4 regions of the Paenarthrobacter sp. AB444 genome follow, and region 4 is predicted to be linked to each of the others. Evidence: riboswitches for the same ligand, from Rfam matches in the RefSeq annotation. Region 4 holds a riboswitch; each other region holds the start of a gene.
What was found. A riboswitch is a leader RNA that binds a small molecule or an ion and turns the genes downstream of it on or off. The one in region 4 is predicted to bind S-adenosylmethionine.
Positions count from the first base shown of each region.

Region 1: another riboswitch for S-adenosylmethionine. It lies ahead of PQ627_RS06740 (aminotransferase class V-fold PLP-dependent enzyme); the one in region 4 lies ahead of PQ627_RS15490 (hypothetical protein).
Region 2: another riboswitch for S-adenosylmethionine. It lies ahead of PQ627_RS08050 (DUF1737 domain-containing protein); the one in region 4 lies ahead of PQ627_RS15490 (hypothetical protein).
Region 3: another riboswitch for S-adenosylmethionine. It lies ahead of metX (homoserine O-acetyltransferase MetX); the one in region 4 lies ahead of PQ627_RS15490 (hypothetical protein).

Region 1 is NZ_JAQZBY010000004.1:39,011-44,616, reverse strand. Features, by position in the region: gene rsgA (ribosome small subunit-dependent GTPase A) at 1-33, shown strand, start outside; gene hisN (histidinol-phosphatase) at 88-912, shown strand; SAM riboswitch class IV at 1,084-1,197, shown strand; gene PQ627_RS06740 (aminotransferase class V-fold PLP-dependent enzyme) at 1,228-2,631, shown strand; gene PQ627_RS06735 (class I SAM-dependent methyltransferase) at 2,734-3,555, shown strand; gene PQ627_RS06730 (metal-dependent transcriptional regulator) at 3,565-4,278, shown strand; gene PQ627_RS06725 (MFS transporter) at 4,297-5,606, opposite strand, start outside.
Region 2 is NZ_JAQZBY010000005.1:39,095-44,700, reverse strand. Features, by position in the region: gene PQ627_RS08055 (NtaA/DmoA family FMN-dependent monooxygenase) at 1-952, opposite strand, end outside; SAM riboswitch class IV at 1,128-1,240, shown strand; gene PQ627_RS08050 (DUF1737 domain-containing protein) at 1,254-1,514, shown strand; gene PQ627_RS08045 (rhodanese-like domain-containing protein) at 1,511-1,921, shown strand; gene PQ627_RS08040 (O-succinylhomoserine sulfhydrylase) at 1,924-3,132, shown strand; gene PQ627_RS08035 (hypothetical protein) at 3,143-3,745, shown strand; gene PQ627_RS08030 (glutamate--cysteine ligase 2) at 3,742-4,938, opposite strand; gene PQ627_RS08025 (endonuclease domain-containing protein) at 5,158-5,606, shown strand, end outside.
Region 3 is NZ_JAQZBY010000013.1:83,340-88,945, reverse strand. Features, by position in the region: gene PQ627_RS15830 (hypothetical protein) at 1-281, shown strand, start outside; gene metX (homoserine O-acetyltransferase MetX) at 324-1,445, opposite strand; SAM riboswitch class IV at 1,460-1,577, opposite strand; gene PQ627_RS15820 (bifunctional o-acetylhomoserine/o-acetylserine sulfhydrylase) at 1,750-3,090, opposite strand; gene PQ627_RS15815 (VOC family protein) at 3,283-3,921, shown strand; gene PQ627_RS15810 (CPBP family intramembrane glutamic endopeptidase) at 4,046-4,819, opposite strand; gene PQ627_RS15805 (histidine phosphatase family protein) at 4,867-5,523, shown strand; gene PQ627_RS15800 (DeoR/GlpR family DNA-binding transcription regulator) at 5,531-5,606, opposite strand, start outside.
Region 4 is NZ_JAQZBY010000012.1:131,539-137,144, forward strand. Features, by position in the region: gene PQ627_RS15485 (sodium:solute symporter) at 1-1,115, shown strand, start outside; SAM riboswitch class IV at 1,314-1,433, shown strand; gene PQ627_RS15490 (hypothetical protein) at 1,450-1,773, shown strand; gene PQ627_RS15495 (hypothetical protein) at 1,770-1,961, opposite strand; gene PQ627_RS15500 (VIT1/CCC1 transporter family protein) at 2,221-3,375, shown strand; gene PQ627_RS15505 (matrixin family metalloprotease) at 3,462-4,355, shown strand; gene PQ627_RS15510 (matrixin family metalloprotease) at 4,475-5,410, shown strand; gene PQ627_RS15515 (LOG family protein) at 5,450-5,606, opposite strand, start outside.

The DNA.
Region 1 (5,606 bases), on a different contig from region 4:
AAGGAAGCCAAAGAACTGGGCACCGTTAACTGACGGATATGCCTTAACGTCCCCACCGCCGCGCGCGTTTCAGGATAGTTTGGTGGCATGACCCAACCCGCTTCCACCTACAACGACGACCTGCGCCTGGCCCATGTCCTCGCCGATTCCGTCGATGCCCAGACCATGGATCGCTTCAAGGCCCTGGACCTGCAGATCGAGACCAAGCCCGACCTCACTCCCGTCACGGATGCGGACAAGGCCGCTGAGGAAGCCATCCGCGGTCAATTGTCGCGCTCACGTCCTCGTGACGCCGTCCTGGGGGAAGAGTTCGGCAGCAGCGGGCATGGCTCGCGACGGTGGATCATCGATCCCATTGACGGCACAAAGAACTTTGTCCGGGGCGTTCCTGTGTGGGCAACCCTGATCGCCCTCGTCGACGAAGGGGAACCCGTTGTAGGCGTCGTCAGCGCTCCCGCCTTGGGCAAACGCTGGTGGGCAGCCAAGGACATGGGCGCCTACATGGGCCGGTCCCTGGCATCGGCAACCCGCCTGAAGGTCTCCAACGTTTCCCGCCTGGCCGACGCCTCCATGTCCTACTCGAGCCTGTCCGGCTGGAAAGAACGTGGAAACCTCGACGAGTTCCTGGGGCTCACCGAGGACCTCTGGCGCACCCGCGCCTACGGTGACTTCTGGTCCTACTGCATGGTGGCCGAAGGCGCGGTGGACATCGCATGCGAACCTGAATTGAACCTCTACGACATGGCAGCCCTGGTTCCGATTGTCACTGAAGCCGGTGGTCGCTTTACCTCCCTGGAAGGGGAAGACGGCCCGTTCGGCGGCAATGCGCTTGCCACAAACTCCATCCTGCATTCGGAAGTCCTGAAGCGCCTTAACCCCGGACTGGATGATCTCCTGCAGCCTCCGGCCTGAGTCCTGGAACATAGAGATCCATCGAATTTTCGACGGCGGTTGCCCCGGTTTTGGGGCGACCGCCGTCTTTTATTCGCAGGAACCCTGACTTTTCAATCCCGCGTAACAAACGGCTTAACAAAACTCCGCGGCTTTGGACCCTTCCGCGGACGTGCCTTAGCCTTTTTTACAGGTCACGAGTGCCAGCGCTAAACCCCGGTTAGCTGGCCGGCAACCCTCCATTCGCGGTGGGGTGCCCCGGGTGACGACCCGGCCGGTCCGGAACGGATGCGGCAAGCGCGGATCCCCTGAGGGGTCCCTCTTGAGTGAGGTCCCATGAGCACTGCCACGTTCAACTCAAACATCGTTTCTTCCTTCATCGAAGACTCCCCCACAGCTGCCGCAGCCCGTCCGCTTGCCGCCGTCACCGGCGCGGAACTGCAGGCTCCATTGATCCAGGGCGGCCACGTCCGCTACGCCAACCTTGACTATGGCGCATCAGCTCCGGCACTCACGGTTGTTTCCGCCTACCTCAACGAGGTCCTGCCCTACTACGCCAGCGTCCACCGCGGGGCCGGATTCGCCTCGCAGATCAGTACATCCGTGTACGAGAACTCGCGGAACATCGTCCGTGAGTTTGTTGGCGGCCGTGCCGATGACTCCGTGATCTTCACCCGGAACACAACGGACTCACTGAACCTGCTGGCTGGCTGCCTGCCCCACCTCAATGGCCAGTTCGCTGGCGAGGTCCTGTACCTGGACATTGAGCATCACGCGAACCTCCTGCCCTGGCAGGGCGTCCCGCACCGCAGCGTCGTTGCGGAGTCCACCTTGGCCGGCACCGTCGAGAAGATTGAAGCCGAACTGGCCCAGGGCGGTATCAGCCTGCTCGCAGTAACCGGCGCCTCGAACGTTACCGGTGAGATCCTGCCGATTGCCCGGCTGGCCTCCCTCGCGCACCAGTACGGCGCAAGGATCGTCGTGGATGCCGCACAGCTCGCTCCGCACCGCCGCGTCAACATCGCAGAGGCGGACGTGGACTACATCGTATTTTCCGGACACAAGCTCTATGCTCCGTTCGGCGCAGGAGTCATTGTGGGCCGCGCGGACTGGCTCGACGCCGGCGTCCCCCACCTGGCAGGTGGCGGTGCTGTCCGCGAAGCCCGCCTGGATTCGGTCAGCTGGGCCACAGGTCCGGCACGGCACGAGGGCGGCTCCCCCAACGTTCTCGGAGCGGCGACACTCGCCCGAGCCACCCAGGTCCTGGCTGGCCTGGACGAGGACGCCTGGCACGCCCACGAAGCCAGCATCCGCAGCTACCTCGTTGAGGGCCTGGAAGCCATCGACGGCGTAACGGTCCACCGGATCTTCAGCGACTCCGAGGACACCATCGGCGTGGTCAACTTCTCCGTCGAAGGATTCGACGCCGGGCTGGTCGCCGCGTATCTGGCCGCCGAGCACGGAGTGGGTCTCCGCGATGGCCGTTTCTGCGCGCACCCTTTGCTCAAGCGCCTGGGCCTGCCGTCGGGATCCCTGCGGGCAAGCTTCGGCGTCGGCTCCCGGTTGGAGGACGCCACGAGGTTGCTCGCCGGCATCCAGGAACTCAAGCGCAACGGCTTGGGCTGGGACTACGTCGTTGACGAAGGCCGCTGGGTTCCCGCCAACGACCACCGCACTTACCCCGAGTGGGCGCCCAACACCCCGGGAACCGCAGGGGCAGCTCCTTGCACTGTGGACTAAAGGGTCACGGTCGGCCGGAAGGCACGGCTGACCAAGCGGGAACCCCGGACCGAGGGTAAATTCGTAGGGTACCTTTTTGGCTATCCCGTGAAGGAGTCCCGCGTGTCCCTGCGCACACCCGAAGGCACTCCCGGCATACCCGGCCCCGCCGGCCCCCGTGGGCCGAAGCTCCATGCCTCCCGTCGGCACGAGCTAGGCAGGAGCTTCCAGGACGGCGGCGAGCATTACGACCGTGTGCGGCCCGGATATCCGCAGGACTCCGTGGATTGGCTCGTACCCGAAGGGTCAACAACCGCGGCAGATCTCGGCGCAGGTACGGGCAAGTTCACTGCCCTTTTGGCCGGACGCGGACTTGAGGTTGCCGCCGTCGATCCTTCCACCGATATGTTGGAGCAACTGCGCAAGGCGTATCCCGATGTTCATGCAGCGGAGGGAACGGCCGAGGCAACAGGGCTGGCGGACTCAGCATTCGACGTCGTCAGCGTTGCCCAGGCCTGGCACTGGTGCGAACCGCTCAAAGCGAGCACGGAAATCGCACGAATCCTCCGCCCCCACGGCGTCTTGGGCCTGATCTGGAACCAGTTGGACACTTCGGTTCCCTGGGTCCACCGACTTTCGCGCATCATGCATGCCGGGGATGTCCACAAACCGGGATTCCGGCCAGTTATCGGCCCGGAATTCCAGGGGTTGGAACGCCACCTCACTGAGTGGGAGGATCCGTTGTCACCGGAAGACATCATGGAGCTGACCAAGTCGCGGAGCTATTATCTGCGCGCCAACGAAGCCACACGGGCCAAAGTCATGGGCAACCTGCAGTGGTACCTTTACGAGCACCTCGGCCATGCCCCCGGCGAGACGGTGCAGCTGCCTTACCTGACGCAGACCTGGCGGGCATATAAAGTCCATGATGCCTTGCCACGGTAGGCTTGGAGTGTGAAGACCAGTACGCCCTCCTCCTCGATCGAGGACTACGTCAAGGTCATTTACTCCTATACGGAGTGGCAGGACAAGCCGATCACGTCCTCGCAGCTCGCCCTGCGCCTTGGCGTCGCCAACTCCTCGGTGTCCGAAATGGTGCGCAAGCTCAAGGACCAGGGCCTGGTTGACCACCAACCCTACAGCGCCATCCGTCTGACTCCGGAGGGCATGCGCCTTGCCCTTTCCATGGTCCGAAGGCACCGCCTCATCGAAACCTATTTGGTGGAAGAGCTCGGCTATAGCTGGGACGAAGTCCATGACGAGGCCGAGATGCTGGAGCATGCGGTGTCCGATACCTTCATCGAACGCATGGCCGCGAAACTCGGCCATCCCGAACGCGACCCGCATGGTGATCCCATCCCCGCGGCTGACGGCACCGTGGAGCTGCCGCATGCCTACCGAATGAACGAGCTCGACCAAGGTCACTCGGGCCGCATCACCCGCATCAGCGACGACAACCCGGATCTCCTGAGGTATCTGGCTGCTGAGGATATTCCGCTGGACGCTCCCGTGGAGGTCTTGGGACGCAAGCCCTTTGGCGGGGCTTTGGTGGTCAGGATCGGAAGCGGCCAGAACGGACGCGAATTTGATCTTGCCGATGAAGTCGCCTCTGCTTTATGGGTTCAGAGCGCAGGCCCCCATCCAGGCTGCGTGCTTCCAGCCCGCTGACGTCAGCGGCACCAATGGTCAGCTGCGCTGCCCGGCTGCACCGCCGTCGTCGGACGCTGCACCAGGTTCACTGTCAGCGGCGGCTGCCGCCGGGGCTGAGGGGTTGCGGATCCCGACGGCGGACGCGACGGCCCCGGCCAGGAACAGAACCGCTGTTGCCACCAAAGCGTTGTAAAGCCCTTGCCTGGTGAACACCGGCCCCACGATCACGCCCGCGAAGGCGATGGAGATCAAGCCCGCGATGCGGGCGACGGCGTTGTTGACCGCCGATCCGATCCCGGCTTCGCTCTGCGGTACGGCTCCAAGGATGGCTGCCGTCAGCGGTGCAACCAGCGTCGCCAGCCCAATGCCGAAGACGATCTGGCCTGGCAGCACCTGCGTCCAGTAGTTGAGGGGCTCCTGCACCGACAGCGACATCAGGAAGCCCACACCGCACAGCAGCGGTCCGGCCGTCATGAACCAGCGGGGACCGTATTTGCCGGCAAGACCGCCGAAGTACGACGCTCCGACCATCAGAATGACTGTTCCCGGCAGCAAGGCAACACCAGCTACCGTGGCGCCCAGTCCGCCGACCTGTTGCAGATAGATTCCCATGACGAAGAAACCCAGCGAGATCCCGGCGTAAATGGCCAGCGTTGCCAGGTTCCCCCAGCCGAAATTCCTAATGGCGAACAGCTCCAGCGGGAGCATGGGATCCGCGGTGCGGCCTTCATGGAGCAAGAACAGGACCATCGCCAGCACACCCAGTGCCAGGGGCACCCACACTTGGGGGCTGCCCCACCCCAGGCGACCCTGTTCAATGAACGCGAAGACCGGTCCGCCCAGGCCGACCATGGCCAGGAATGCGCCAAGGTAGTCGATCCGCTTGGTCCTGTCCCGGGCAGCGTCTGATGAACGAAGACCCGCGAGCACCGGCCAGATGGCCACTGCCGGAACCACATTGATGAAGAAGATGACACGCCAGGACAGAAGGTCCACGGCGGCGCCACCGATCAGGGGAGCAACGATTGCCGCTGCGCCGGTCCACCCCGACCATTGGCCTATGGCCTTCGACTGTGCGGGGCCGGAGAACGAGGTAATGATCATCGCCAACGAACTTGGCACCAGAAGTGCGCCCGCAATCCCTTGCAGGGCCCTCGAAACCACCAGGATTTCGCCGGACCACGCCAAACCGCAGAGCATGGATGTCACAGCAAAGCCTGCCAGGCCCCACTCAAGGATCCGTGCCCTGCCGAAATGGTCGGACAAGGAACCCGCCACCAGGATCAGCGCCCCCAGCGTCAGCAGATAGGCGTCAACTAGCCACTGCTGGATCACTAGGCCGCCAC
Region 2 (5,606 bases), on a different contig from region 4:
TGGAATTGAGCTGGCTGTCGATGTCGCGCTGGGTCAGCTCCCGACGCTGGGCACGCAGCTCCTCTGCCTCCGCGGTGGAGCCCACCACGGTGGGCTTCAGCACGAAAAGTACCTTCACGTCGTCGGGGTTCCTGCCGGCCTTCGCGGCCTCGGCGCGGATGGAATCGCGGTATGACTTCATACCGTCAACCCCGCGGGCCAACGCAATGGCAACATCCGCGTGGCCGCCGGCGAACGCCTTGCCTCGCGGTGAAGCCCCAGCCTGAACCAGGACAGGTTCCTCCGGCAAAGGCGCTGTGTTCAACGGACCCCGGACTTTGAAGAACTCGCCTTCATGGTTGATGGGGTGGACCTTGGTGTGGTCGGCGAACCTCCCGGCGTCCACATCCTCAAGTACGGCGCCAGGTTCCCAACTCCGCCAAAGCCGCCTGACGACGTCGACGAATTCCTCCGCCTTCTCATACCGGAGGTCGTGTTCGATTTGCTGGTCCAGGCCGTAGTTCTGTGCAGCGAGGTCGCTGCCCGAGGTGACCACGTTCCAGCCGAGTTGGCCCTCCGAAAAATGCTGCAGCGTCGCCAGCAGCCGGGCCGCGGTGAACGGTGGGTAGAAGGAGGCGCTGACGGTCGGCACAATTCCAAGGTGTTCGGTGGCGGAGAGCAAGTAGGGCACCAGCGCCAGGGGATCGTGCTTGGGCGCAAAGGAGGCATGGGCCAGGGAGACCTCGGCTGTGCCACCGTAGGTATCCGGGACAGTCAGGGAATCCTCGATAATGAACAGGTCCAGCCCGGATCGCTCAAAGGCCCGGACAGCCTCCTGGTAGAGGGCGGGTTTCTTCCAGTCATAGCCCAGGCTGTAGCCGGGAGTCCCCCAACCTTGGACCCCGAAACCGTGGCCCACGAACCATCCAAAATGAAGCATGGGCTTGAGTGTAGAACTGCTCTGTCCGCTCACCGCGACCTGATTTCACACGAAGTTACAGGGGGTCGTACTGCGTCAATTATGCTCCCGGGAGGTCACATTTGGGGCCTGACTTCAGCGGCCCGCCCAGGGACCGGTTACGCAACATGACGACGGCGGCGCTGTCCCCAAATGCGGCGACGGCGCCTTGGATGTTACGTTTTTCTTGAGTAATGAGCACCAGCGTTAAGCCCTGACTTGCTGGTCGGCAACCCTCTCCCGCGGCGGGGTGCCTCAGGTGACTACTCGGCTTATTCGACATTCGAACTGCAAGCGTGACTGAGGAGCACCACGAATGCCTGAACCCACTGAAGAAAAACTCGCGTATCGCCTGATCACCGGTCCCGACACCCGTGAATTCTGCGAACGCATCAGCAATGCCTTGGCCGAGGGCTACGTCCTGCACGGCAATCCCGCAGCAACCTTCAACGGCACCGACGTGATCGTCGCCCAGGCCGTGATCCTGCCTGCCGCCGTCGCCAGTTCCGACGCCGCAGTAGCAAGCGCCGTGGACGAGTTGGAAAACTACGAAGAATCATACGAGGGCCACGCATGAGCTACGCAGGTGACCTGACCCCGCACGACGCGTGGGCCAAACTTGAACAAGGCGCCATCCTGGTGGACGTCCGCACTGAGGGCGAATGGGCCCACATCGGCATCCCCGACACCAAAGCCACCGAGAACGATCCCCTGTTCATCCAGTGGAACCTCGCCGGTGGCATCCCGAACTCCCGTTTCATCGAGGAGCTGCAGCAGCAGGCTCCCGAAGCCGACGGCGTGGAGCTGGTGTTCCTCTGCCGCTCGGGCCAGCGCTCAATCGCCGCCGCCATCGCCGCCACGCAGGCCGGATTCACCGCCTACAACGTGCTGGAAGGCTTTGAGGGTGAGCCGGACCGTTACGGCGAACGCACTGTAAACGGCTGGAAGAACCGCGGCCTGCCTACCAACTTGGGGAACGACTAAAAGTGACTTTCAATCCTGACGCCGCCGGCTGGAGCCCTGACACTCAGGCCGTCCGCGGTGGACTTGACCGTACCAACTTCCAGGAAACGGCCGAGCCCGTTTTCCTCAACTCCGGCTTCGTGTACGAATCCGCTGCCGCTGCGGAACGCGCCTTCACCGGCGAGGACGAACGCTTCGTCTACTCCCGCTACGGCAACCCGAGCGTGGCCACCTTCCAGGAGCGGCTCCGTCTGCTTGAAGGAACCGAGGCGTGCTTTGCGACGGCGTCCGGCATGTCCGCAGTGTTCACCGCCTTGGGTGCCCTGCTGGCTGCCGGCGACCGCGTGGTTGCCGCCCGTTCCCTCTTTGGTTCGTGCTTCGTGATCCTCAATGAGATCCTGCCGCGGTGGGGCGTGGAGACCGTCTTTGTCGACGGACCGGACTTGGAGCAGTGGCGCGAGGCCCTCTCGGAGCCGACCACCGCCGTCTTCTTCGAATCCCCGTCCAACCCGATGCAGGAGATCGTCGACATCGCGGCCGTGAGCGAACTGGCGCATGCCGCCGGGGCGACCGTCGTCGTCGACAATGTCTTTGCCACTCCCCTGCTGCAGCGCTGCGGTGACCTGGGCGCCGACGTCATTGTCTACTCGGGCACCAAGCACATCGATGGCCAGGGACGCGTCATGGGTGGCGCCATCCTGGGCACCAAGGAATACATCGACGGCCCGGTCAAGCAACTCATGCGCCACACCGGCCCCTCGCTGTCCTCCTTCAATGCCTGGGTGCTCACCAAGGGCCTTGAGACCATCGGGCTGCGCGTGAACCACAGCTCGGCGTCGGCCCTGAAGATCGCCGAATGGCTCGAACAGCAGCCGGCCATCAGCTGGGTCAAATACCCGCTTCTGAAGTCGCACCCACAGTACGAGCTCGCCACCAAGCAGATGAAGGCCGGCGGCACCGTGCTGACGTTCGAGCTCTCCCCCTCCGGTGGGCGCAGCGCCAAGGAAGCTGCGTTCGCGCTGCTCGATGGCCTGGGCGTCATCGACATCTCCAACAACCTGGGCGACTCCAAGTCCCTCATCACCCACCCGGCCACCACCACGCACCGGGCCATGGGTCCGGAGGGGCGTGCGGCCATCGGATTGTCCGACGGCGTGGTCCGTTTGTCTGTGGGTCTCGAGGACGTGGACGACCTCATCCTGGATCTGGAGAAGGCCCTCAAACAGGTCTAACCTTGCTGGCATGAGGCATCCATACCGCCGGGCGGGGGCTGTCATCGTTGCGGGTTCGGTCGTTTGGCTTGTGGGGATTTCTCCGGTGCCACGCGTGTACACCACGCTGGATCCGGCCGAGCGTTTGCGGCTGCTCGTCCATGGTGAACGGGGCTGGATCATCGGACATCATTTGGCCGCTGCGGGAACAGCCGCGGTGCCGCTCGGCATCGCGGCCTTTGCCGGCGCGCAACGTCCCGGCGCCTCCAAAACATGGGCTTCCACGGCTGCTACGGCCTTGCTCGCAGGAGCTCCGCTTTTCATCTACAGCCTGAGCCGCCGCGCGTCGGACCTTGAGCGCTTCGCTTCATTCCGGGGATCCAACGTACCGTTCCTCGGTTACTCCTGGCTGCACGTGGCGGGTCTCGCGGCACTGGGAGGCAGCCTCCTGAAGTCCCCCGCCAAACGATGGGTGGGCATCACGGCGGCCGGGGTGGCCGCTGTTTCCGGGGTGGTCCTTGCAACGGCCAAAGACATTCCGCCCTTCGTCTTCTATCTCACTGAAGGGGCCGTGGGCACATATCTGATGACCTGGGCTGAAGACCCTGCGGACGCTGAACAGAAGGACGACTAGGGCCGCCGCACCCTTGTCATCATGGGTGGGGCGTCCTTGGACCCGGCCGGCGCGCTGCCACGAACAGTCACTTTCGCAGCATGCGCTACGACGGCCGCAAGGGTTTCTTCGTCAGGAGGACTTCCGGGCGGAGTGGCCCCGTCGCGGTGCCTCCCGCTGTATCGTGCCGCAGCATCCCGCTGCTCGAGTGCGCCGTTGCCGCGCTCTAGAATCTCCGCAACACCGGACTTGACGAGCGTCAATTCACCTTGGTCATCCAAGACAGGGCTTAGGTAATCGACCAAAGCCCACACCACGTCCGCCGCAGGCTGGGGCCGGAAATCGCCGAAGTCCAGGAGGTCTCCGCGCAGCCCGGAATTACTGGCCCGCCAACCCGCCATCCGCAGCAAGGCGGTCGGAACCGGGGTGGGGTCAACGCCGTCGAGCATTTCCAACGACGCCGTCTCCACCAGCGCTCGCACCAGCACAGCGATCAGTGCCGCGTCCTCGGCCCGGAGGCAGACGTCGGCCACCCGGACCTCCACCGTTGGGTGGTTTCTGGAAATCCTGGCGTCGAAGTAGACCATGCCCTCATCCAGGATGACCCCGGTATCAAGCAAGCGCTGCACCACGCGTCGATAGGCGGTCAGCGATCCGAAAAGGGAGGACGGACCAGACGTCGGCCACCGGTTCCACGCCTGCGTGCGGTAGCTGTCAAAGCCCGTGGGAACTCCGCGCCAGTAGGGGGAATTCGCGGAGAGCGCCGTGAGGACGGCTAGCTTGTCCCGGATATGGTCCAGCACCACTACGCCTTCTTCGGGTGACTCCACGGAGGTGTGCACGTGGAACCCGCACGTCAGCTGCTCGGTAGCGATGATTCCGAAGTGGTCCAGCATGGCGGCGTAGCGCGGGTCCGGAGTGGTGTGGGTGTTCGAGGCCAGCGGAGAGGTCGCGATCGCAGCAACCCTTGCGCCGTGCTGCCGTGCGGCTTGGTCGGCCATCGCACGGCCGCGGCGGATCTGCTGGAGGATGTCGGCGTAACTGTGACACGGGCGTGTTTGGGTTTCGATCTGCTCCAGCTTGAGCTCCGGGCTGAGGCCGGTCGCCGTCGCGGGCTCGTCATGGCCAGCCAGAAGCGCATCCGCGAGGGCAAGGGGCGCGCCCGTCACCGGATCCACAATGAGCAGTTCTTCCTCCACCCCGAAAGTCCGCATGCTCCATTCTGCGTCACGAGTGGCTTTCCAGAACACAGGGTGGAGCGTGTGGTGCGGGCTGCGGCAATAGATTCTGCTGGATCATCGCCACTGGAAGCGGAGCCGACCCGCGGATTAGCGGGGTCACGCAAGCGGGCCAAGGCCGATGATCCAGCAGAATTGTCCACATACGCGAAGTTTCCGGATCGGGAAGGCACCAGCCCGTGGCTGACTGAATGCATGAACGCGTTCGAATTCCTGTCATCAGTAGGTGGCGTGGCCAAAGTGGGTCTTCTCAGGGCCCACGGGCACACCCCGGCGGACCTGAAGAAGCTCGAGGGAGCCTATCAACCACGGCACGGCATATGGGCTTTGCCATCCGCAGATTCGGAGTTTGTCTTCGCCCTCGTGAACAACGGACTTATCACGTGCGCCAGCGCTGCCGTCCGTTATGGCCTCTGGCTCAAGGACAAACCGGGAAGACTTCACTTGGCAACCAGGCACAACCGAGGCCGGGGGTTTATCCGGCACGGCGGTTCAAGGCTGGGCTCGGAGTCCCACATGCCGGTTGCATCCTTGGAAGACACTGTCATTCACGCTCTCACGTGCCTGCCAGAGGTCGACGCTATTGCCGTGGCCCAGTCCGCGATGAAGAACCGTGGAGTTTCGCGGGACGTCCTGGAGGGCGA
Region 3 (5,606 bases), on a different contig from region 4:
GGCAGCATAACCTCCCCGGCCCGGGTTACCCGCCACAGGGCTACCCTGCCCGGAACTACCCCGGGTATCCGTCCGGGCCAGCCGTCATCCGCCCCGCGGACGAGGCACCGCAGGCCGCTCCGCCGTCGAACCCGTCACCCAACGCTTCTTTCCCCAACGCAGGCCCGGAGCCCCAGGGCTACCGGGCGAAGAAACTTGCCGAACTGGACGCGAAGTTCACCAATGGCCAGATCGCCATGGAGGACTACATGAAGCAGCGCCAGGAGATCATGAACGGCTGATCAGCCACGCAAACGATCAGCCGTATCATCGGCACCGGATCGTCAGGCGAAGAAAGCCTCCCGCAGCTGCCCTGACAGCTGGCCGATTTCGGTGAGGAAGCCGTCGTGGCCGATGGGAGCTTCGATGGTGTGGACGGGAACATCGCCCGGAAGTGCAGCCGCGAGTTCTTGTGACTGGGCCGGGAAATACAGCCTGTCCGTATTCACGGCAGCCACAAAGAAGTCGGCGGTGGCGCGGGAAAGAGCCTCCTGCAGCGTGCCCCGCCCACGGGTGATGTCATGGGACATCAGGGCTTCCGTAATGGCGATGTAGCTGTTGGCGTCGAAGCGGCGGACAAGCTTTGTGCCTTGGTGGTCAAGGTAGCTTTCCACTTGGTAGCGTCCGCGCTCCCCCAGCACCGCAGCGGCGAGCGGGCTCTCCTGCTGCTGCGCCTCCCTGCCGAAGCGCACATCCAGTTCCAGCGCGGAACGGTAGGTGATGTGGGCGATCCTGCGGGCAAGGGCCAGTCCATGCTCCGGTGCCTGGCCGTCGTAGTAATTACCGTTGTTGAAGTGTGGGTCCTGTCGGATGGCGAGGGTCTGGGCCTGGGCGAACGCGATCTGTTCGGCAGTGCTGTAAGCCCCGACCGAGATGACCGCACACCGGTTGACCCGTTCCGGGAAAGTGACGGCCCATTCAAGTGCCCTGGCTCCTCCCATGGAGCCGCCCAGTACAGCGTGCCAGGCGTCAATCCCCAGGAGGTCCGCGAGCCGGGCTTCGGCCTCCGTGCTGTCCCGCAGTGTGATCAGTGGGAACCGGGAACCCCACGGCTTTCCATCGGGCGCCTTCGTCGAGGGACCGGTGCTGCCGTAGCAGCCGCCCACGATGTTGATGGAGACCACAAAGTACCGGTTGGTGTCGATGGTGGCACCAGGCCCAACGAGCTGCTCCCACCAGCCATCCTCCTCGGTGGCCCCGCGGGCAACGTGAGTGCTGCCGGTCAAAGCGTGCTGGATGAGGACAGCGTTTGAGCGATCCGCATTGAGCCGGCCCCACGTTTCGTACGCCAGCACGACGTCGGGAAGATAGCCGCCGGCTTCCAGGGCCAGTGGTCCTACGCCCGCGTACTTGACTGTTCCGTCGGCTTCACCGGATTTGGGAAGGGCTGTAGCAGTGATGGTCATTCCTTTGATACCTAACCTCGCGCTTGCCTGTCGCCTTGCATGCGAACAGGCCAGGTCCTCACCCGGGGCACCCCACCGCGGAAGGAGGGTTGCCGGCCAGCAAGCCGGGGCTGTCTGCTGGCACTCATGACCTAATAAGTAGAGTCTAGGAAAAACTCCACTGTTCTGGCGAAGAATGTGACATCAGTGTGACGTTAGGTGCCGTTTTGATTCACCAAACAGCACCCGGTACTGCCGTCCGGCGAATAATCGTCGGTCCGGACGGCAGTCGGCGATGTATCAACCTGCTACTGGGAACACGTCCTCAGGCGCCCTTGGCTGCCCGGAAACCCGCCTCAAGGTCGGCGATGATGTCGTCGACGTGCTCAATGCCGACGGACAAGCGGACGAGGCCCGGATTGACGCCTGCGACGAGCTGCTGTTCGGGAGTCAGCTGGCTGTGCGTCGTCGACGCCGGGTGGATGACCAGGGAGCGGACGTCACCGATGTTGGCGACGTGGGAGTGGAGCTCCAGACCGTCCACAAAGCGCTTGCCGGCTTCGACGCCACCTTTGATGTTGAACGCGACGATTGCACCCGTGCCCTGGGGACCGTACTTTTGTCCCCGTTCGTACCAAGGGCTGGACGGCAGGCCAGCGTAGGCGACCGATTCGACGTCGTCGTGGGCTTCCAGCCACTGCGCCACTTTGGTGGCGTTGGCGACATGGCGTTCCACGCGCAGGCTCAAGGTCTCCAGACCCTGGGCGATGAGGAAGGCGTTGAACGGCGCCACGGCGGATCCAAGGTCGCGGAGCAGCTGGACGCGGGCCTTGAGGATGTAGGAGAGGTTTGCGCCGAGCGCCCCGTCCTTGCCAAGGTCCCGGGCGTAGACCAGTCCGTTGTAGCTGGGATCCGGCGTGTTGAAGCCCGGGAAGCGCTCCGGGTCCTTGCCAAAGTCGAAGTTCCCGGAGTCCACGATCACTCCTGCAATGGCTGCCCCGTGTCCACCCAAGTACTTGGTTGCCGAGTGGACCACGATGTCCGCGCCCCACTCGATGGGACGGATCAGATAGGGGGTGGAGAGGGTGTTGTCGACGATCAGCGGCACGCCTGCTTCATGGGCCACGCCGGCAACGCCTTCGATGTCCAGAACGTCCTGGCGGGGGTTGGATACAACCTCGCCGAAGAAGAGTTTGGTGTTCGGCTGCACGGCATCGCGCCACTGCTGAAGGTTGTCCGGGTCCTCGACGAAGGTCACCGAAATCCCGAACTTCTTCAAGGTGTGGGCAAACAGGTTGTAGGTGCCGCCGTAGAGGCTCGGGCTTGCCACGATGTGGTCCCCGGCTTCCGCGATGTTCAGGATGGCAAAGGTCTCTGCCGCCTGGCCCGAGCTGAGCAGCAGCGCGCCCAGGCCGCCTTCAAGGCTGGCGATCCGCTGTTCCACCGCGTCCTGGGTTGGGTTGCCGATGCGGGTGTAGATCGGCGCGAGCTCTGCCAGGGCGAAACGGTTGGCGGCGCTCTCGGCACTCGGGAAGACGAAGGACGTGGTCTGGTAGATCGGCAGCGAACGCGCCCCCGTGGCGGCATCGGGCTCTTGGCCTGCGTGGATCTGACGGGTTTCGAAAGACCATCCTTGGGACATGGAGTTCTCCTCTTCGTGACGCATGTGATCGGCGGGACTATCAGTGGGAAGCAAACTGCGGCCAGTCTAGGAAGTGCGCGGACGGTTGGACAGCTTTGTGACGCCACCTGAATTTTTGGGGTCTTTTGCGGCCTTTCATGACGCCCGGCGTAAGATCCCACCTTGGTAAGGCTTGACTTAGCTGAGACACCGATCACAAAGTGCCAAGATGAAGCCATGCGCATGGATCACGTCTCTTACGCCTGTGAACGAGATGGCCTTCTGGCCACTACCGAACGAATTTCCGCGGCTCTGGGAGTGGACGCAGTCCGGGGTGGAGTTCACCCCCGCTTCGGCACCCGGAACATGATCATTCCCCTGGCGGACAACAAGTACTTGGAAGTTGTGGAGGTCCTTGACCACCCCGCCTCCGACAAAGCACCCTTTGGCCAAGCAGTCCGTGCGCGCTCAGCAGCCGGCGGCGGTTGGATGGGCTGGTGCGTGGCCGTTGACGACCTCGCACCTTTCGAGGACCGCCTCGGCCGCGCCGCGGTTCCCGGCAACCGCAAGTTCCCAGACGGCCGCGAACTGGTGTGGCAGCAGATCGGCATCCTCGGCCTGATCGCCGACCCCCAGGTGCCCTACCTGCTCAAGTGGGAAGGCGACCCCTCCCTGCACCCGTCCAAGGTCTACGAGAGCGACGTCAAGATGTCCAGCCTCACCATTGCGGGCTCGGCCGAACGCGTCACCGAATGGCTGGGTGAACCGGTGGAGAAGCCACTGGAGGATGTCGCGGTCCAGTGGATGGCTCCCCATGGCACGCCCGGCATCCTGGCCGTCACGTTCGAAACCGCCTCCGGAGCAGTCACCATCTGACCGTTCCCTTGATCCGGGGAGATCCCGGCGTCGGACATCGTTGTCCGGACAAAGCTTCGGCCGCCATCAGCGGGTGCCAACGACGTCACCCACCGATGGCGGCCGAATACTTTTAAACACCCACTCAGCCGAGTCCGACGGCCTTGCCAAACAAGCTGAATCCGACGAAGGCCACAATGTCCAGCAGGGCGTGCGCGATGACCAGGGGCATCACCCGCTTGGTCTTGGTATAGAGCCAGGCAAACACCAGCCCCATGACCACGTTGCCCACGAATGGCCCGAAGCCTTGGTACAGGTGGTAGCTCCCGCGCAGGACCGCACTGACCAGGATCGCGACCGGAGTGCTCCAGCCAAACTTCCCGAAGCGGTCCATGAGGTAGCCCACCACGATCACTTCTTCCACGATCGCGTGACGTATCGCGGAGAGGATCAGGACGGGCACGGTCCACCAATAGGCGTCCAAGCCGCTGGGCACAATGGCCGTGGTGATTCCCAGTGCCCGTCCGGCGGCGTAGAGGCCCAGGGAAGGAATACCGATCAGGGCCGCAAGTCCCAGACCTTGGAGCAGGTCCCTGCCTGGCCGGGCAAGGTTGAAGCCCAGCCGGGTGAAGGCCGAACCAGCCTCGCCATCACGGTTCGCGTAGGTGTGAAGCGAGAGGAAATAGAACACCAGGGCCACCGGAACCAAGGCGAAGAAGATGTCCAGGAGCTGGTATGTGAGATCGAAATACTCCCGCGTGCTCTGGGATCTATTCAACGTGGAGGTGGCTTCAGACAGCGGTGCACGGCTCAGCTTGTCGAGCAGTTGCACCACGGAGTAGACAGCCGATTGGCCCAGTGACAGGCCCAGCACGATGAGCACTTCGGCACGCAGGCGCCGACGGGAAGCAAGGAACATGTACCCACCCTATGCTTGGTGGGATGGGTGCCCCAGAGAGAATATTCATGATCCGGCACGGACAGTCCGCCGCGAACGCAGATACGTCCATTTACAACCGCGTGCCGGACTACCGGATTCCGTTGACGGAGCAGGGCGTGGAGCAGGCCAGGATCGCCGGAGAGGACCTGCGGCGGAAGCTCGACGGGCAGCAAGTCTGCGTGTACGTGTCCCCCTACCTGCGCGCCTACCAGACTCTTGAGGCCCTCAACCTGGGGACCTTGATCGAGCGGGTCATCGAAGAACCGAGGCTCCGCGAACAGGACTGGGCAAACTTCCAAATCGCCGGAGACATTGAGGACCAGAAGGAGCTGCGGAACCTTTACGGCCATTTCTTTTACCGGTTCCGCGAGGGCGAGTCAGGATCCGATGTCTACGACCGGGTGTCCTCGTTCATGGAGACGCTGTACCGGCACTGGCAGAAGCCCACGTACGCGCCCAACACGTTGCTGGTGACGCACGGGCTGACGATGCGCCTGTTCTGCATGCGCTGGTTCCACTGGACGGTGGAGTACTTCGAGTCGCTGAACAACCCGGACAACGCCGAGTTGCGCACGTTGATCAAGAACGACGACGGCCAGTACAGCCTGGATCTGCCGTTCAGCCAGTGGGTGCCCAGGGATATTGACGATTCCGTCCTCCACGCGCCGAGGATGCGCTTCTAGCCCGCCGTCAGCTTGCGGGCGCGACGATAACCTCGGTCCCCTTGGCTTCAAACGCGGCCTTGTCGCCCGGGCTGATCCCGGAA
Region 4 (5,606 bases):
CCACCATCTTCGTTGTGCTCTTCGATTGGGAACGCTGGATGGCAATCGCCGTCGGCGGCGCAATCGTCCTGGTTTACTCCACCATCGGCGGCATGTGGTCCATCACCCTGGCTGACCAGGTGCAGTTCCTCATCAAGACCGTGGGCATCTTCTTCCTGATGCTCCCGTTCGCTTTGAACGCTGCCGGTGGCATGGACGGCATCCGTGCGCGCCTGGAGGACAGCTTCTTCCAGATCGACGGCATTGGCACCCAGACGATCATTACCTACTTCGTCGTCTACACACTCGGCCTGCTGATCGGCCAGGACATCTGGCAGCGCGTCTTCACCGCCAAGACCGCCAAGGTAGCCCGCTGGGGTGGCGCCACAGCCGGCGTCTACTGCATCCTCTACGGCATCGCCGGCGCATTGATCGGTCTGGCAGCCCGCGTTGCACTGCCCAACATCGACGTCGCCAACCTCGGCAAGGATGTAGTCTACGCCGAGGTCGCTACCCACATCCTTCCCGTCGGCATCGGTGGCCTGGTCATGGCAGCAGCAGTCGCAGCCATGATGTCCACGGCATCGGGCGCCCTGATCGCCGCCGCAACAGTGGCGCGCGCCGACGTCGTGCCTTTCGTTGCCAGCTGGTTCGGCAAGAACATCAACACCGATGACACCGAGAACCCGGAGCACGATGTCAAGGCAAACCGCTACTGGGTCCTTGGCCTCGGCGTCCTCGCCGTGCTTATTTCCATGGCCGCGCAGGACGTGGTTGTCGCCCTGACCATCGCCTACGACATCCTGGTGGGTGGCCTGCTGGTCGCCATCCTCGGTGGCCTGGTGTGGAAGCGCGGCACCGGTATCGCAGCCGCCTGGTCCATGGCGGTTGGTTCAGTGCTGACCTTGGCCCTGCTCATCATGTACGCGGTCGGTGTCATCCTCAGCGAAGACGGCGTTTACGCCAACGAGCCCATCTACTGGGGACTTGCTGCCTCGCTGGTGATCTACGTCGTGGTGTCCTTGCTGACGCCGCCCACGGACGCAGCCGTCCGCGAGGCCTGGGACAAGCGCGTTGCCGGAGCCATCTCGGAGGAACTGCCGCCGGAAGTACACCCGGTAGGCAGCAACAGCTAAGCAAGCAATACACGACGGCGGTGCCGCCCCTTTGCGGGGCAGCACCGCCGTTTTGCGTTCCCGGCCCAAAGAGCGCAGAGCAGGCCTCACAACGCACGGACTTCCACGTTGGAAGGCCCACTCTGCGCGTCAAACCCCACCCAAAGGGCGCAGAGCAGGCCTCACAACGGGGCGGAAGGTGCGGTAGGGTTGTCCCAGCTTCAAGAGATGTGGCGCCAAGCTCCGACTGGCCATGCACCAACCCCATGTTCACGGGTGGTTCGGATGAGGAAGCGGCCCGTCCCGGACCTGAGACAACCGAGCGGGCAAGAGCACTCTCCACAGGAGCAACCCCGTGCCGTACCACGAGCCGAGCCACACGCAGCCAAGCCACCATGAGCCGGCCCCAGCCCAAAGCACCCCCGCCGCAGCCGGCACCGCAGCGGTCAAGGTAATTCCCGCCGTCGACCTTTACCTCGGCACGGTGACAATATTGACCCGGAACCGGACCCTGTGTTTCCGGCATCCACAATCGCGGGAGATCGCCGCAGCGCTGGCGCAGGCGGTCCGGCCTTCCACGTGGTGTGAGGCTTCGGGGACGCTGACGGTCACGGTAGCCGCGTGGGGCAAACGGGAAGGCCGGCCATGCGCCTTCATTCTCAGCAGGGAAAGCGCCTAGATTTCCTCGTCCTCCTCGCGGAAGTCCTCGGTCTCATCGATCGGCACCACCCGTTCGTCGTCTTCGGGGGCGTCCACTTCCTCCACCCAGGGCTCGTCAACTTCCTGGTCTTCGGCGTAGTCGTAAGCCGGGTCCGACTCGATGGTCGTGCGTTCGGGGTAGTTCGAGTGTGATTCGGTGGTGTCCATGCTGCTACCTCCGTCTCGTGGGCCCGCGGGAGCCCGGTGGCCAAATGCGGGTTGATGAAACCCGCCCCTGTCCTTCCATCTGAGCACCCGGGCAGGCATGGGTCAAGGCCCGCAAAACGGTACAGGCGACGCCCGAAATTACGGTGCACCGAACATTCCAGCTAAGGAATACCAGCCAAAAAACCCCGCCGATAAGCGGTAGTGTGGGGCGTGCAATGGGGCCGCAACTACCCCACCAAGCACAGGAGATAAAGTGCAGATGCACCAGGAATCCCAGAGTCCGTCGAGTCCCGCTCCGGATCCCACCCCCGAATCATCAGATTCCCAAGGCACCGCCACGCCCTCGGCGTCGGACATCCGGCGCTGGCGGCAGTACCTGGCCGATGAACGGGCCGAAGCCGCCGTGTACCGCGAACTTGCCCAGCGCCGCGACGGCGAGGAACGCCAGATCCTGCTGGCCCTGGCCGAAGCAGAGGGCCGGCACGAGGCCCACTGGCTCAAACTCCTGGGCGACCAGGCCGGGATGCCCAAAGCAGCGTCGGCCCGCAGCCAATTCCTCGGTTTCCTGGCCCGGAACTTCGGTTCCGTCTTCGTCCTTGCCCTGGCACAGCGCGCAGAGGGCCGCTCTCCGTACGGCACCGAACCCGCGGCGACGCCCGCAATGGTTGCTGACGAGCAAATCCACGAGGAAGTCGTCCGCGGCTTGGCCACCCGGGGCCGCAACAGACTCTCGGGCACCTTCCGTGCAGCAGTCTTCGGCGCCAACGATGGCCTGGTGAGCAACCTCTCGCTGGTCATGGGCATGGCCGCCACCGGTGTACCGAGCTCAGTGGTGCTCATGAGTGGTGTGGCCGGACTCCTGGCAGGCGCACTGTCCATGGGCGCCGGCGAATACGTTTCCGTCCGCTCGCAACGCGAACTGCTCAACGCCACGCTCCCCACGCAGGCGACACTCACCGCGGCCCCCTCGTTGGACATCGACCACAACGAACTGGTGCTCGTTTACCTGGCCCGTGGCATGACCCGGGAGGCAGCCGAGCACCGGGCCGCCGAGCGCATGGGACTGTTCAGCTGCGACTGTGATCCCAGCCTTTCCCTGCAGCCCGAAAAACCGGTCACCGACGAGCACGAATCCGTGGGTTCTGCCTGGGGCGCGGCGATGTCCAGCTTCTGCTTCTTCGCCTCGGGAGCCATCGTGCCCATCCTCCCGTTCATCTTCGGCATGACGGGCATGGCCGCCCTCCTGGTGGCCGGCATTCTGGTGGGAGTCGCACTGTTGGCGACCGGCGCCGTCGTCGGCTTGCTGTCCGGGACGTCGCCGCTTAGCCGTGGACTGCGGCAACTGGCCATTGGACTCGGAGCAGCAGCTGCCACCTACGGCCTCGGGTTGCTGTTCGGCGCAGCGATCGTTTGAGTTTGGACGGCTGCACCGGCAGACCGTAATGTTGGTTCGTCCTCCGCGCTGCCCTGCGTGACCAAGGGCATGAGGAACGGAGAACCGTGGACGCGGAGCGGGAAACAACGCAGGTGCCGAGGCACCGGCACAAGGGGTCAGGTGGTCGTTTCCTCCGCGTCCTGCTCGTGGCCATCGTTGCCGCACTGGCAGCGGTCCTGGTCACCGGGTTCCTGCACGGCGACCCCCGCATCACGTCGCTGTTTCCGGGCGTCAACGTCCCGGGCAGCCCCCAGATCGGAAAGCCCCAGCCCACCGCGGCGCGCGTCCCCGACGCGCCACCGCCAGGACTCGAGGAAGCGGATGCCCCGCTGGCCTCGCCAACGGCGCCCGGCACCACGAACGATTCGTACAAGTTCCTGGCGACCAACGACGACGGCACTCCCGTCGGGTACTCCCCTTGCCGCCCGCTGCACTACGTGGTGAACAACGCCACCGCGCCGCAGGGAACCGACCAACTCCTGGCCACGGCGATTGCCAACATCTCGGCGGCCTCCGGCATCCAGTTCGTCAGTGATGGAACTACTGATGAACAGCCCGCAGACAAGCGCGAGCCCTACCAGCCCAACCGCTACGGCGACCGGTGGGCTCCCCTGCTGATCTCCTGGACCACTCCCGAAGCAGCGCCTGCGCTGGAAGGCAAGGTCATCGGCACCGGCGGCAGCACCATGTATTCCCTGGACAAGGGCCCCAAGAGTTACATCACAGGGAGCCTGGAACTAGACACCCCGCAGATCGCCGATCTGCTCTCGGAGCAGGGGGGCGCGGACTATGTCCTCGCCGTCATGCAGCATGAACTGGGACACGTCATGGGCCTGGATCACGTGGACGATCCCATCCAGCTCATGTATCCCGAGATAGGCGCCCCCGATGGACTGGCCGCCGGTGACCTGAATGGTCTCCACCTCCTGGCCTCAGCTCCTTGCCGCAAGGACATCTAGCGGATCTCGTCACTTGAAACCGGCGCCATGGACTCCGGACCCTGCTGGACCTATGCTGACGGATACGGCCGACGGCGGCGCCCCACCGCTCGTCCGCGGCCTCCACGTCAGGGGGTTCCATGGAACCTTATGGGTCGTCCAAGTGGCCGGACCCGGATCCTCCCCGGCCCGGTTTCCTTCCGCCGTCGTCAGGTCCGCGCGAACCGCCTGAGCCCCGGCCACCCATCAAGCACAGCAGCGTCGCCGCCATTTTGTTCCTGCTGGGGATCCTGGGGCTCGTCTGCGCCGGCGCTTTTTTCGGCGGCGAACTGCAACAGTTCCTGTACGGGTCATCCAATACGCAAAGCCAGCCGGCCCGCCCCGGACTGGCACCTTTCGGGCAACGGGATGATCCCTTGCCCGGCCGGGAAGAAGCGGATGCACCACTCGGGACGCCTCCGCCTGTGGTCCAAGCCAGCAGCTCGTACAAGTTCCTGGCCGTCAAAGAGGACGGAACACCGCTTGCCTATTCGCCCTGCAGGCCCATCCATTACGTGGTGAATTCGGACATAGCTCCGGCTTCCTGGCAGGTCTTTGTCGAGAAGGCCGTCCAGCAAGCCAGCAATGCCACCGGCTTGAAGTTCATCTACGACGGGCCCAGCTCCGAGATCCCCTCCCCTAACCGTTCCGGCTACCAACCCGCCAGGTACGGCGATCGTTGGGCGCCTGTACTCATCGCGTGGAGCACACCGGAACAGGTTCCGCGCCTGACCGGGCAAACCGTGGGCTTGGGCGGGAGTTCCTCCATCGGCCTGAGCAACGGATACAAGGCGTACGTGACAGGGACGGTGTCATTGGATGCCCCGCAGTTCGCCGGCATCGTGGACACCCCGGACGGGGACGAAATCGGCGTCGCTGTCATCATGCATGAACTGGGCCATCTGGTGGGTCTGGACCACGTGGACGATCCCCGCCAGCTCATGTACGGCCAGGCATCCTGGGTCCGGCACTATGCCGCCGGTGACCTGACGGGCTTGGCCAAGCTCGGCGCCGGACCCTGCAGCAAGGACTTTTGAACGGGGGCGCGTACTGCCGCCGCTCACCCGAGTACCCGCTCACCCCGTCAGGACCGCGAGCGCCTCGTCCACGGTATCCACCAGGAAGATCCTCTCCGCCATGGGCTTGCCCGATGCGAGGCTTTGCAGCATCGGCCAGGCCGGGAAGGTCCCTTCCCAGTGTTCGCGCCCCACCAAAACCATGGGCGTGATGGTT